Regions from separate parts of the Actinoplanes sp. NBC_00393 genome, predicted to be linked through region 2. Evidence: riboswitches for the same ligand, from Rfam matches in the RefSeq annotation. Region 2 holds a riboswitch; the other holds the start of a gene.
The links. A riboswitch is a leader RNA that binds a small molecule or an ion and turns the genes downstream of it on or off. The one in region 2 is predicted to bind S-adenosylmethionine.

Region 1: it holds a riboswitch for S-adenosylmethionine, as region 2 does, so the genes downstream of both, thrC (threonine synthase) here and OHA21_RS10150 (GNAT family N-acetyltransferase) in region 2, are expected to answer to the same signal.

What each region holds. Positions count from the first base shown of each region.
Region 1 covers NZ_CP107942.1:7,858,063-7,863,193, reverse strand. Annotated here, with positions in the region: gene OHA21_RS36400 (alpha/beta fold hydrolase) at 1-2,594, shown strand, start outside; gene OHA21_RS36395 (ABC transporter permease) at 2,591-3,460, shown strand; SAM riboswitch class I at 3,836-3,974, shown strand; gene thrC (threonine synthase) at 3,986-5,131, shown strand, end outside.
Region 2 covers NZ_CP107942.1:2,226,655-2,231,785, forward strand. Annotated here, with positions in the region: gene OHA21_RS10140 (hypothetical protein) at 1-131, shown strand, start outside; gene OHA21_RS10145 (hypothetical protein) at 327-992, opposite strand; SAM riboswitch class IV at 1,072-1,186, shown strand; gene OHA21_RS10150 (GNAT family N-acetyltransferase) at 1,197-1,820, shown strand; gene OHA21_RS10155 (hypothetical protein) at 1,833-2,189, shown strand; gene OHA21_RS10160 (class I SAM-dependent methyltransferase) at 2,192-2,839, shown strand; gene OHA21_RS10165 (PadR family transcriptional regulator) at 2,954-3,283, shown strand; gene OHA21_RS10170 (pentapeptide repeat-containing protein) at 3,297-4,154, shown strand; gene OHA21_RS10175 (ABC transporter ATP-binding protein) at 4,164-4,934, shown strand; gene OHA21_RS10180 (ABC transporter permease) at 4,934-5,131, shown strand, end outside.

The sequences.
Region 1 (5,131 bases), 5.6 Mb from region 2:
AGCCGGTCGAGCTGGACGCCCGCTTCTACCTGCCCCGGGAGCGCTCCGGGAAGGTTCCGGCGGTGCTGCTGGCGCACGGCTTCGGCGGCAGCAAGAACTCGGTCCGCGCGGACGCCGAGTCGCTCGCCGACCGCGGGTACGCGGTGCTGGCCTGGACCGCCCGCGGCTTCGGCCGCAGCGGCGGCGAGATCCACCTGAACAACCCGGACTACGAGGTCAAGGACGCCCAGGGCCTGCTCGACTGGCTGGCCGCCCGGCCCGAGGTGACCACCGACGGATCCGGCGACCCCCGCGTCGCCGTCGTCGGCGGCTCGTACGGCGGCGCGCTCGCCCTGCTGCTGGCCGGCCAGGACCAGCGGGTCGACGCGATCGTCCCGCAGATCACCTGGAACGACCTGGGCACCGCCCTGGTCCCGCAGTCCGCGGCGACCGATGCGGCCGGTGTCTTCAAGAAGAGCTGGGCCGGCTACTTCTTCGGCAACGGCACCGCCTCGCTGTCGGATGCCGCGCTCGGCGCCGGCGCCCCGCCTGCCGAGATGACCGGTGATCCCGCCTGCGGCCGGTTCGCCGAGGACATCTGCAAGGCGTACCTGCAGATGGCCACCACCGGCATCCCGGACGAGAACACCCTCGCCCTGCTGCGCAGATCCAGCCCGGCCACGGTCCTCGACAAGATCAAAGCGCCGACGCTGCTGATCCAGGGCGCCGTCGACACGCTCTTCCCGCTCTCCGAGGCGGACGCCAACGCCAAGGGCATCGCCGCGACCGGCACCCCGGTCCGGGTCGCCTGGTTCACCGGCGGCCACGACGGCGGCGAGGGGCCCACCTCGGACTCGGATCGCCTCAAATACCTCACGGTCCAGTGGCTCGACCACTACCTGAAGGGCGAGGGCGAGGCGCCCGCCGACGATTTCACCTGGTCACGGGTGGCCGGCTTCAGCGCCCTGGACCGAGGTCTGGTCACCAACGGGTACTCCGCTGACGCGTACCCCGGACTGGCCGGCACCGGAAGCACCGAGATCACCCTGCAGGGATCGGCGCAGCCGATCGCCAACCCGCCGAACGGGAACCCGGGCGCCATCTCCTCGATGCCCGGCCTCACCAGCCGGCTCAGTTCGCTGCTCAGCGGCGGTGTCGCGCTCGACGTCGCGGGTCAGCACGCCGTCTTCCAGTCGGCGCCGCTGACCGGCCCGGTCGAGGTCGCCGGCTCGCCGACGGTCCGCCTGCGGGCGGCGTCGCCGACCGGCGAGGCGGTCGTCTTCGTCAAGCTCTACGACGTCGACGCGAACGGCACGGCCACGCTCAGCGCCGGCCTGGTGGCGCCGGTCCGGCTCACCGGCCTGCCGGCCGACATCGCCGACGCCGAACCGGTCACCGTGACGCTTCCGGCGATCGTCCGCCAGATCGAGGCAGGACATTCGGTACGCGTGGCGGTCGCCACCTCTGACCAGGCCTTCCTCACGCCCGCGCAGCCCGCCACGTACACCGTCGCGGTGGAGCCGGCCCTGGTCCTGCCGACGCTGACCGGTACGCCGATCGCCGATCCCGGCAGCATCTGGTGGTACGTCCTGGCCGCCGTCGTCGGTGTGCTCCTGCTCGGCCTCGTCGTGTTGCTGCTGGTCAACCGGGTTCGGCATCGGCGGCGCGACGTCACCGTCACCGAGGAGTACGCGGACACCCCGCTCGTCGTCCGAGGGCTGCGCAAGGCGTACGGGGACGGGTTCGTGGCGGTCCAGGAGATCGGCTTCACCGTCGAGCGGGGGCAGGTCGTCGGCCTGCTCGGGCCCAACGGCGCCGGCAAGACCACCACGCTGCGGGTGCTGATGGGCCTGACCCAGCCGACCGAGGGCGAGATCCACGTCTTCGGGCACCGGCTGGTCCCGGGCGCGCCGATCCTGTCCCGGGTCGGCGCGCTGGTCGAAGGGCCCGGCTTCCTGCCGCACCTCAGCGGCTACCAGAACCTGAAGGCGTACTGGCAGGCCACCGGCCGGCCGTGGGCGGACGCCCGCTTCGACGAGGCTCTGGAGATCGCCGGCCTCGGTGACTCGGTGCACCGCAAGACCCGCAAGTACAGCCACGGCATGCGCCAGCGGCTCGCCATCGCCCAGGCCATGCTCGGGCTGCCGGAACTGCTGGTGCTCGACGAGCCGACGGACGGGCTCGACCCGCCGCAGATCGCCGAGATGCGCCGGGTCCTCCAGCGGTACGCCACCGACGGCCGGGCCGTGCTCGTCTCCAGCCACCTGCTCGCCGAGGTGGAACAGACCTGCACCCACGCCGTGGTGGTCAACAAGGGGCGGATCGTCGCGTCCGGGCCGGTCAGCGAGATCGTCGGGGAGTCGCCGTCGGTGCAGCTCGACGTGTCCGACGTACCGGCCGCCACCCGCGTCCTGGAGGACCTCGGCGTGCGGTCGGTGAAGCCGGAAGGCGCCAGCGGCCTGATCGTCGACATGAACGGGACCGCCCGCTCCGAGCTGGTCGCCTCCCTGGTCGAGGCCGGCATCGGGGTGGACCGGCTGGTGCCGCGCCGCCGCCTGGAGGACGCGTTCCTGTCGCTGGTCGGCGACAACTCCCGAGGAAGTGGGGACCGATGAGCACGCTGGAAGCCGCGGCCGGCTACCGGCCGTCGCGCACCCTGCCGATCTGGGCCGAGGTACGCCGGCAGGCCTCGCGCCGCCGCACCCAACTCGCTCTCGGGTTCATGGTGCTGCTGCCGGTGATCATCCTGCTGGCCTTCGAGTTCGGCGGCGAGAACCGCGGCGACGAGGACGGCGACGGCGGTGGCGCGTTCAGCAGCATCGCCGACCTGGCCACCTCGGGCGGGCTCAACTTCACGCTGTTCTGCCTCGCGGTGTCGGCCGGGTTCCTGCTGGTCGTGGTGGTCGCCCTGTTCTTCGGCGACACCGTGGCCAGCGAGGCCAGCTGGGGGAGCCTGCGCTACCTGCTGGCCATCCCGGTGCCGCGGGCCCGGTTGCTCGGCGTCAAGCTGATCGTCGCCGCCGGGTACTCGCTCTTCGCCCTGCTCCTGCTCGCCGGCACGGGCCTGCTGATCGGCACCGTGCGCTACGGCTGGGGGCCGCTGGGCAGCACCATCGCGGCGGAGATCCCGCCCGCTGAGGGACTGCTGCGGTTGCTGGGCATCCTGGCGTACCTCGCGGTGACCCTGCTGGTCGTGGCCGGCCTGGCGTTCCTGCTGTCGGTGCTGACCGACGCGGCCCTGGGCGCGGTCGGCGGTGCGGTGATGCTCTGGATCCTCTCCAGCATCCTGGACCAGATCACCGCCCTGGGCAGCATCCGCAACATCCTGCCCACCCACTACACGGACGCCTGGCGTGGCATCCTCTCCACCCCGGTCCAGACCGAGGACCTGGCCAAGGGCGCGATCTCAGCGGTCGTCTACGCCGCGCTGCTGTGGTCGCTGGCCTTCTACCGCTTCACCCGCAAGGACGTCACCTCCTGACCGTCCCACCGCCGTCCCCGGCGCCCCGCCGGCGGCCAGCCACCCCCGGGCCGTAGCTCACGCTGGTTACGCCAGCCCGGTTAGACGCCTGGGCTGAGGTGAAGGCAGGGCGGGTGGGGTGGGGTTTGGGGTGAGCGCAACCAGGCACCCAGGTCGCCCGGGGCGGGGAGCGGTTTGGACGCGTAGCGGCCAGCGAGCCGGGCCGGGCCCTCGGCGGGAGCGACGGCCTGTACCCGGCACCCGGATGCGACATTCTGATCTTGAATTGATCTTGGTTGGGGGACAGCCTGCCGGGGAGAGGGAAGTCGCTCACACCTCGGGAACTCGTGATGGCGTTCACGGAATCTCGTCGTAAGGTGTGGGAAACAACTGAATACCTCATCCAGAGGGGCTGAGGGATACGGCCCGTTGACGCCCCGGCAACCACCACGCATGTCTCGATGACGAGGCCGCCGCGTGAGCAGGTGCTAATTCCGTCCCCGTTTCGGCAGGTCGCCGCGGGGAAAGATGAGAGGGAAGGCCTCGATGACGTCTACCGTCAACGCACCCAGCGCTACCACCACCTCGCCCGCTCGTGGCCTCGTCTGTCGTGCCTGCGGCGCGGAGTACCCGCTGGCCGCGCAGCACGCCTGTTACGAGTGTTTCGGCCCGCTCGAGGTCGCCTACGACGAGGCGTCGCTCGCGCGGGTCACCCGGGCCCAGATCGAGGCGGGCCCGCAGAACATCTGGCGTTACGCGGGGCTGCTGCCCGCCGGGCAGGACCCGGCCACCCGGGTGAGCCTCAACCCCGGCCTCACCCCGCTGGTCAGCGCACCGGCCCTGGCCGCCGCGGTCGGCCTGCAGGCCCCGCTGTACGTGAAGGACGACTCGGCCAACCCGACGCACTCGTTCAAGGACCGGGTCGTCTCGGTGGCCCTGACCGCCGCCAAGGAGCTGGGCTTCACCCGGTTCTCCTGCGCCTCCACCGGCAACCTGGCCAACTCGGTGGCCGCCCACGCCGCCCGGGCCGGTGTGCCGAGCATCGTCTTCATCCCGGCCGACCTGGAGCCGGGCAAGATCATCACCACCGCGGTGTACGGCGGGGGCCTGGTCGCCATCGAGGGCTCCTACGACGACGTGAACCGGTTGTGCAGCGAGCTGGTCGAGACCGACGAGTTCGAGGACACCGCGTTCGTCAACGTGAACGTGCGGCCGTTCTACGCCGAGGGCTCCAAGACGCTGGGCTACGAGGTGGCCGAGCAGCTCGGCTGGCGCATCCCGGCCCAGGTGGTCATCCCGATGGCCTCGGGTGAGCTGCTCACCAAGGTGGACAAGGCGTTCACCGAGCTGGTCGAGATCGGACTGGTCGAGGCGCCGGAGGGCGGCTGGACGGTGTTCGGCGCCCAGTCGGCCGGCTGCAACCCGATCGCCACGGCGCTGCACAACGACACCGATGTGATCACCCCGGTGAAGCCGACCGGCATCGCCAAGTCGCTCAACATCGGCGACCCGTCCGCGGGGCCGTACGCGATCGAGGCGGTCAAGCGGACCGGCGGCTGGATGGACTTCGCCGACGACGACGAGATCCGCGAGGGCATCCGGCTGCTCGCCGAGACGACCGGCATCTTCGCCGAGACCGCCGGCGGCACCACGGTCGCCGTGCTCAAGAAGCTCGTGGCGAGTGGCAAGCTC
Region 2 (5,131 bases):
CGATGGCCGAATACCTGCTGCTGGCCGTACTTGTCCTGCTTCTCTGGCCGATAGCGCTGGCCACCCACCACTTCAGCCGCCGCCGGCGCCCCAGCGCCGACGATCCGGCACCCTTGCAGCACACCAGCTGAGCATTTCCCGGTACGCCTACCCGTCTTGCCTCGACCGCGTGCCACTCCAGCCCCCAGCGCGCCCACCTGTGGGGCCGGTCGAAGCGGGTCTCACCGTCGCCTGTCTTGTGCGAAGGTCCGCGACCGGCCGGCCGCTGCCCGCTGGCGGGGCCTGCGCGCGATCCAGCGGGACCCGCGTGGCTTGACGTGGCCACGTCACTGGCGAAGGTCTCGGCTGCCCGGGCCCGCGTCGACCGTGACGAACGGTTGCCCGTTGTTGTCGATGCGGTGCACGACCTGGCGGTCCCGGAACGCGATGTGCAGGTCGAGCCGCCAGGTGTAGTCGTTGTCGGCGCCGATCGCGCGGACCCGGATCTGCTCGGAAGCGCCCGGCGCCAGTTCCCGCTCCAGCGGTTCGGTGGTGAACGCGTCTGCTGTGGACGTCGCCCACAACGCCTCGTTCTCGTTGAGGTTGACGTGCAGGAAGGCGGCGGGCGTCCGCTCATCGTCGCGGCATCCGAAGACGTCGACGGCCTGCGGTGGCGTCCGGTCCGCGACCACGTCGGCGCCGGCCAGCAGCAGCGGCTCGGTGTGGGCGCCGATGGTCACCACGAACTCGGTGATCTGATAGTCACGGCCACCGTTCTGCTGCGCCCACGGCGCGGTGCCGCAGCCGTCCGGCGTGTCGTCGACCGTGCCGGCCGGGAAGGCCCACAGCCGGTTCCCGGAACTGCTGTCGGGCTCCACCGCGATGGTGAACCCGACGGGCAACTGCTCCTCCGCCCGGAAGTACCGGAAGTAGACGAAGGTCCCCGCCGCCGCCACCAACACCAGCGCGGCAGCGGCCGCGACCCAGGCCGTGCGTACCCGATTCCAGGCCACGGCTCACCCCCCGTCCCCGCGCCATTGTGGACAGCCCGTACCCCGACCGGCAAGGCGATCGTGCTAGTTTCGCCTCCAAGGTCATGAGTGTCAGCGCCAAGCCCCGGCTCGCTGGCCGGCAACCCTCCTGCGTGGGTGGGGTGCCCCGGGTGATGACCGGGTCCGCCGCATCCCGCGCCGGGCAAGCCGCGAACGGAGGCCGTCGTGTCCTTTCCCGCTACCCTGACCGCGCCCGTCCTGCAGGGCCGCCGCGTCCGTCTGGAGCCGCTCGACCGCCGGCACGCCGCCGACCTGGCCGCGGCTGCTGAGGAGGACCGCGGCTCGTACCGGTTCACCTGGGTGCCGTCGGCCGCCGAGGTGGACGCCTACATCGACGCGCAGCTGGCCAGGGCGGCAGCCGGGAAGCTGCGGCCGTACGCGCAGATCGACACCGGCACCGGCCGGGCTGTCGGCGCCACCGCGTACTGGGATCCGCGTCCCTGGCCGGACGGGACCGGCCTGTGCGCGGTCGAGGTCGGCTTCACCTGGCTGGCCGCGTCGGCGCAGAGCACCGGGCTGAACACCGAGGCGAAACTGCTGCTGTTCGGGCACGCGTTCGAACAGTGGCGGGTGGCCCGGCTCGACCTGAAGACCGACGCCCGCAACCGCCGGTCCCGGGTCGCGATCGAGAAGGTCGGCGCCCGCTTCGAGGGGGTGCTGCGTTCCTGGTCCCGCTCGTGGGCACCGGGTGAGGACGGCCTCCTGCGCGACTCCGCGATCTTCTCCATCACGGCGTCGGAGTGGCCGGCCTGCCGCGCCCGGCTGGAAGCACGCATTGACGTGGTGTGATGCGATCGGGTCATGCCGGCCCGCGGGGAGCAGCTCTACGAGTGCGGGCTGCTCACCGGGCCGGCCGCGATCGCCGAGGCGAAACGCCTGCAGGGCCAGGCCTTCGTGCGGCACGGGCACCTACCGCCGCAGGCGCTGACCGCGCAGGGCTGGCTGCCGTGGCACGACCGGATCGATGCGGGCCGGGTGCGGTGGTTCGGCGCCTACAGCGCCGCCGGCGACCTGGCCGCCGTGGCCCGGAAGATCAGCAGCGATGGTACGGGCGCCGGCTACCCGGCGTGGGGCGAGGTCAGCGGCTTCACCGAGCGCATCCGGGCGGCCGGCCGCGACTGGCACGGGACCGCGGACTTCCTCGACGGTCGGAGCTGAGGATGACCACGCTGTTGTGGGACGTCTACGCCCGCTGTTACGACGTGATAGAACGACTTCAGCCGTACCGGAAAATGGTCGGTGAATTGATGGCCGAGGTCCCGGAAGGGCCGCGCCGTGTCCTGGACGCCGGTTGCGGGACCGGCAATCTGACGCGCGCGGTGCGGGCCAGGAATCCCGGCGAGATCGTGGCGGTCGACCTGTCGCCGGTGATGCTGGACCGCGCTCGCCGAAAGAAGCCCCGGGTCACTCACGTGCGCGCCGACCTGAACGGCGATCTGGCGGAGTTACGCGGCCGATTCGATGTGATTCTGTGCGGCAACGTTCTCTATGCGCTGCCTGATCCCGCGAAGACGGTTGCCGTTCTGAAGGGCCGATTGATGCCCGGCGGCCGGCTGATCGTGACGACGCCGCGGGCCGGCGCCGGCGTGAAAGCCATTCTCGGCGAGCATGTACGGGAGCGCGGAATCGTCTCGCTGTGGCGCATCATCCTGCCGCTGCTGTTCGTCGGTGTGATCAACGCTCGACTGCTGGGCAGCGATGCCCACCACTTCTTCACTCGCTCGCAACTCAGCGAGCTGCTGGGTACCGAAGACATTCGTACTACCTACAGCGACCAGGCCTGGCTGGCGGTCTACCGCGCCATCTGAAGCGTTTTCGCTGTTCAACGCCTACTACTGCATGTCTCCGGGTACCCTGGCTCGGCAACTACCTTGACAGTCATAGTAGTGCGACCTACCTTGTACTTCGGGAGGTGCGGAGAGATGAGCACGAGCAAGATCACCTCAGATCTGCTGCGTGGCAACACCGACACGATGATCTTGCGGTTGCTGTCCGAGGCGGACCGCTACGGCTACGAGATCGTCAAGTTGATCGCCGAGCGCTCGCAGGGTGAATACGAGTTGAAGGAAGCCACGATGTATTCCAGCGTCCGGCGCCTGGAGGCCGACGGCGACATCACGTGGTATTGGGGCGACGAGTCGCAGGGCGGCCGCCGCAAGTATTTCCGGATCACCGACAAGGGCCGGGACACCTACGCCCGGAACAAAACCAATTGGGAGTACGCGAAGCGCGTGCTCGACACCTTGATGTGAGGGAGGCGAATCGATGAGCGACAGGCTGAACGAGTACGTGGACGGCGTTTTCGCCCCCTACGAGGGTGCGAAGAGCATCGACGAATTGAAGGCGGATCTGCTGGCCGATCTGCAGGAGCGGTTCCGGGACCTGAAGGCCGAGGGCAAGGACGACGCGACCGCTTTCGAGATGACCGTCGACAGCATCGGCGACATCGAGCAGACCGTGCGGGAGGTGTCGAGTCTGTCCCGCTCGCTGGAGCGGCAGATGGTGACCCGGTTCGACGCGAGCGACCTGAAGGAGAGCGATTTCGCCGGCGTCGTGGCCCGCGACGGGCGGTTCGAGGCGAGCGCGCTGCGCGGCTCGGACTTCTCGGGTGCTGACCTGACCGGCAGTTCGTTCCGGGCCAGCGATGTGGCGGACGCCAACTTCGACGGCGCCAACCTGACCGACGCGAACCTGACGGCTATCGAGCTGGCCCGGGCCAGTTTCCGCCGGACCGTCATGGTGCGCACCGATCTGAGCACGTCGGGGCTGGCCGACGTCCGGTTCGTCGACGTGGTGCTGACCGACGTCAAGTTGAGCAAGACGGACCTGCGGCGGGTCACGTTCGAGGGGTGCACCTTCACCGGTGTCGACTTCTCCTACTCCGACCTGCGCGGGCTGAACCTGGACGGGGCGGCCTTCACCAGCGTGAAGTTCGAGTTCGCAGCGGTCGGCAACGTCTCGTTCCGCGGCGCGACCTTCCGCGACGTGTCGTTCCGGGCCTGGAGCCGGAAGTTCCGGAACGCCATCCGCACCGTGAATTTCGACGGGGCGCGGATGGACAAGCTGACCTACGCCGGGCTCAAGGGCCTCGGCGCCAACCTGTCCAACGTGACTGTCTCCTAGGGGAGCGGAATGCAGACGATGGAATCGGCGATCCGGGTTTCCGGAGTGCACAAGTCCTACGGCAAGCTGCCGGTCCTCAAAGGTGTGAATCTCGAGGTCAAGCAGGGCAGCATCTTCGCGTTGCTCGGTTCCAACGGGGCGGGAAAGACCACGCTCGTGCGGATCCTCGCGACCCTGCTGAGACCGGATGAGGGCACGGCCACGATCAACGGGTTCGACGTCGTGTCCCAGCCCCGGCAGGTCCGCGGATCGATCAGCCTGACCGGGCAGTTCGCGGCGGTCGACGAGATCCTCACCGGCCGCGAGAACCTCATCATGATCGCGAAGTTGCGGCAGATCAAAGACTCCGGCCACATCGCCGACGACCTCCTCGCACGGTTCAGTCTCACCGACGCCGGTGGCCGGCCGGTCGGCACCTACTCCGGTGGTATGCGCCGGCGCCTCGACATCGCGATGAGCCTGATCGGCGAGCCGCCGGTGATCTTCCTGGACGAGCCGACCACCGGCCTCGACCCGGAGGCCCGGATCGAGGTCTGGCAGGTCATCCAGGGCCTCGCCGACAACGGCACCACCGTCCTGCTCACCACGCAGTACCTGGAGGAGGCCGAGAAACTGGCCGACCGGATCGCGATCCTGCACCAGGGCACCATCATCGTCTCCGGCACCCTCGCCGAGCTGCGCGAGCTGCTGCCGCCCGCGAAGGTCGAATACGTGGAACGGCAACCCTCCCTGGAGGAGATCTTCCTGGCCACCGTCGGCAGCAACCAGAAAGGCCAGTGATGAGCACCCTGACCCTGAGCAACACCGGCGTGATGCTGGGCCGGTCGATGAAGCACATCACCCGCAGCCTGGACACCATCATCACCGTCACGATCATGCCGATCGCGTTCATGCTGCTGTTCCGCTACGTCTTCGGCGGCGCGATCCAGACCGGCGCCGACAATTACACGAACTATCTGATGCCCGGCATTCTTCTG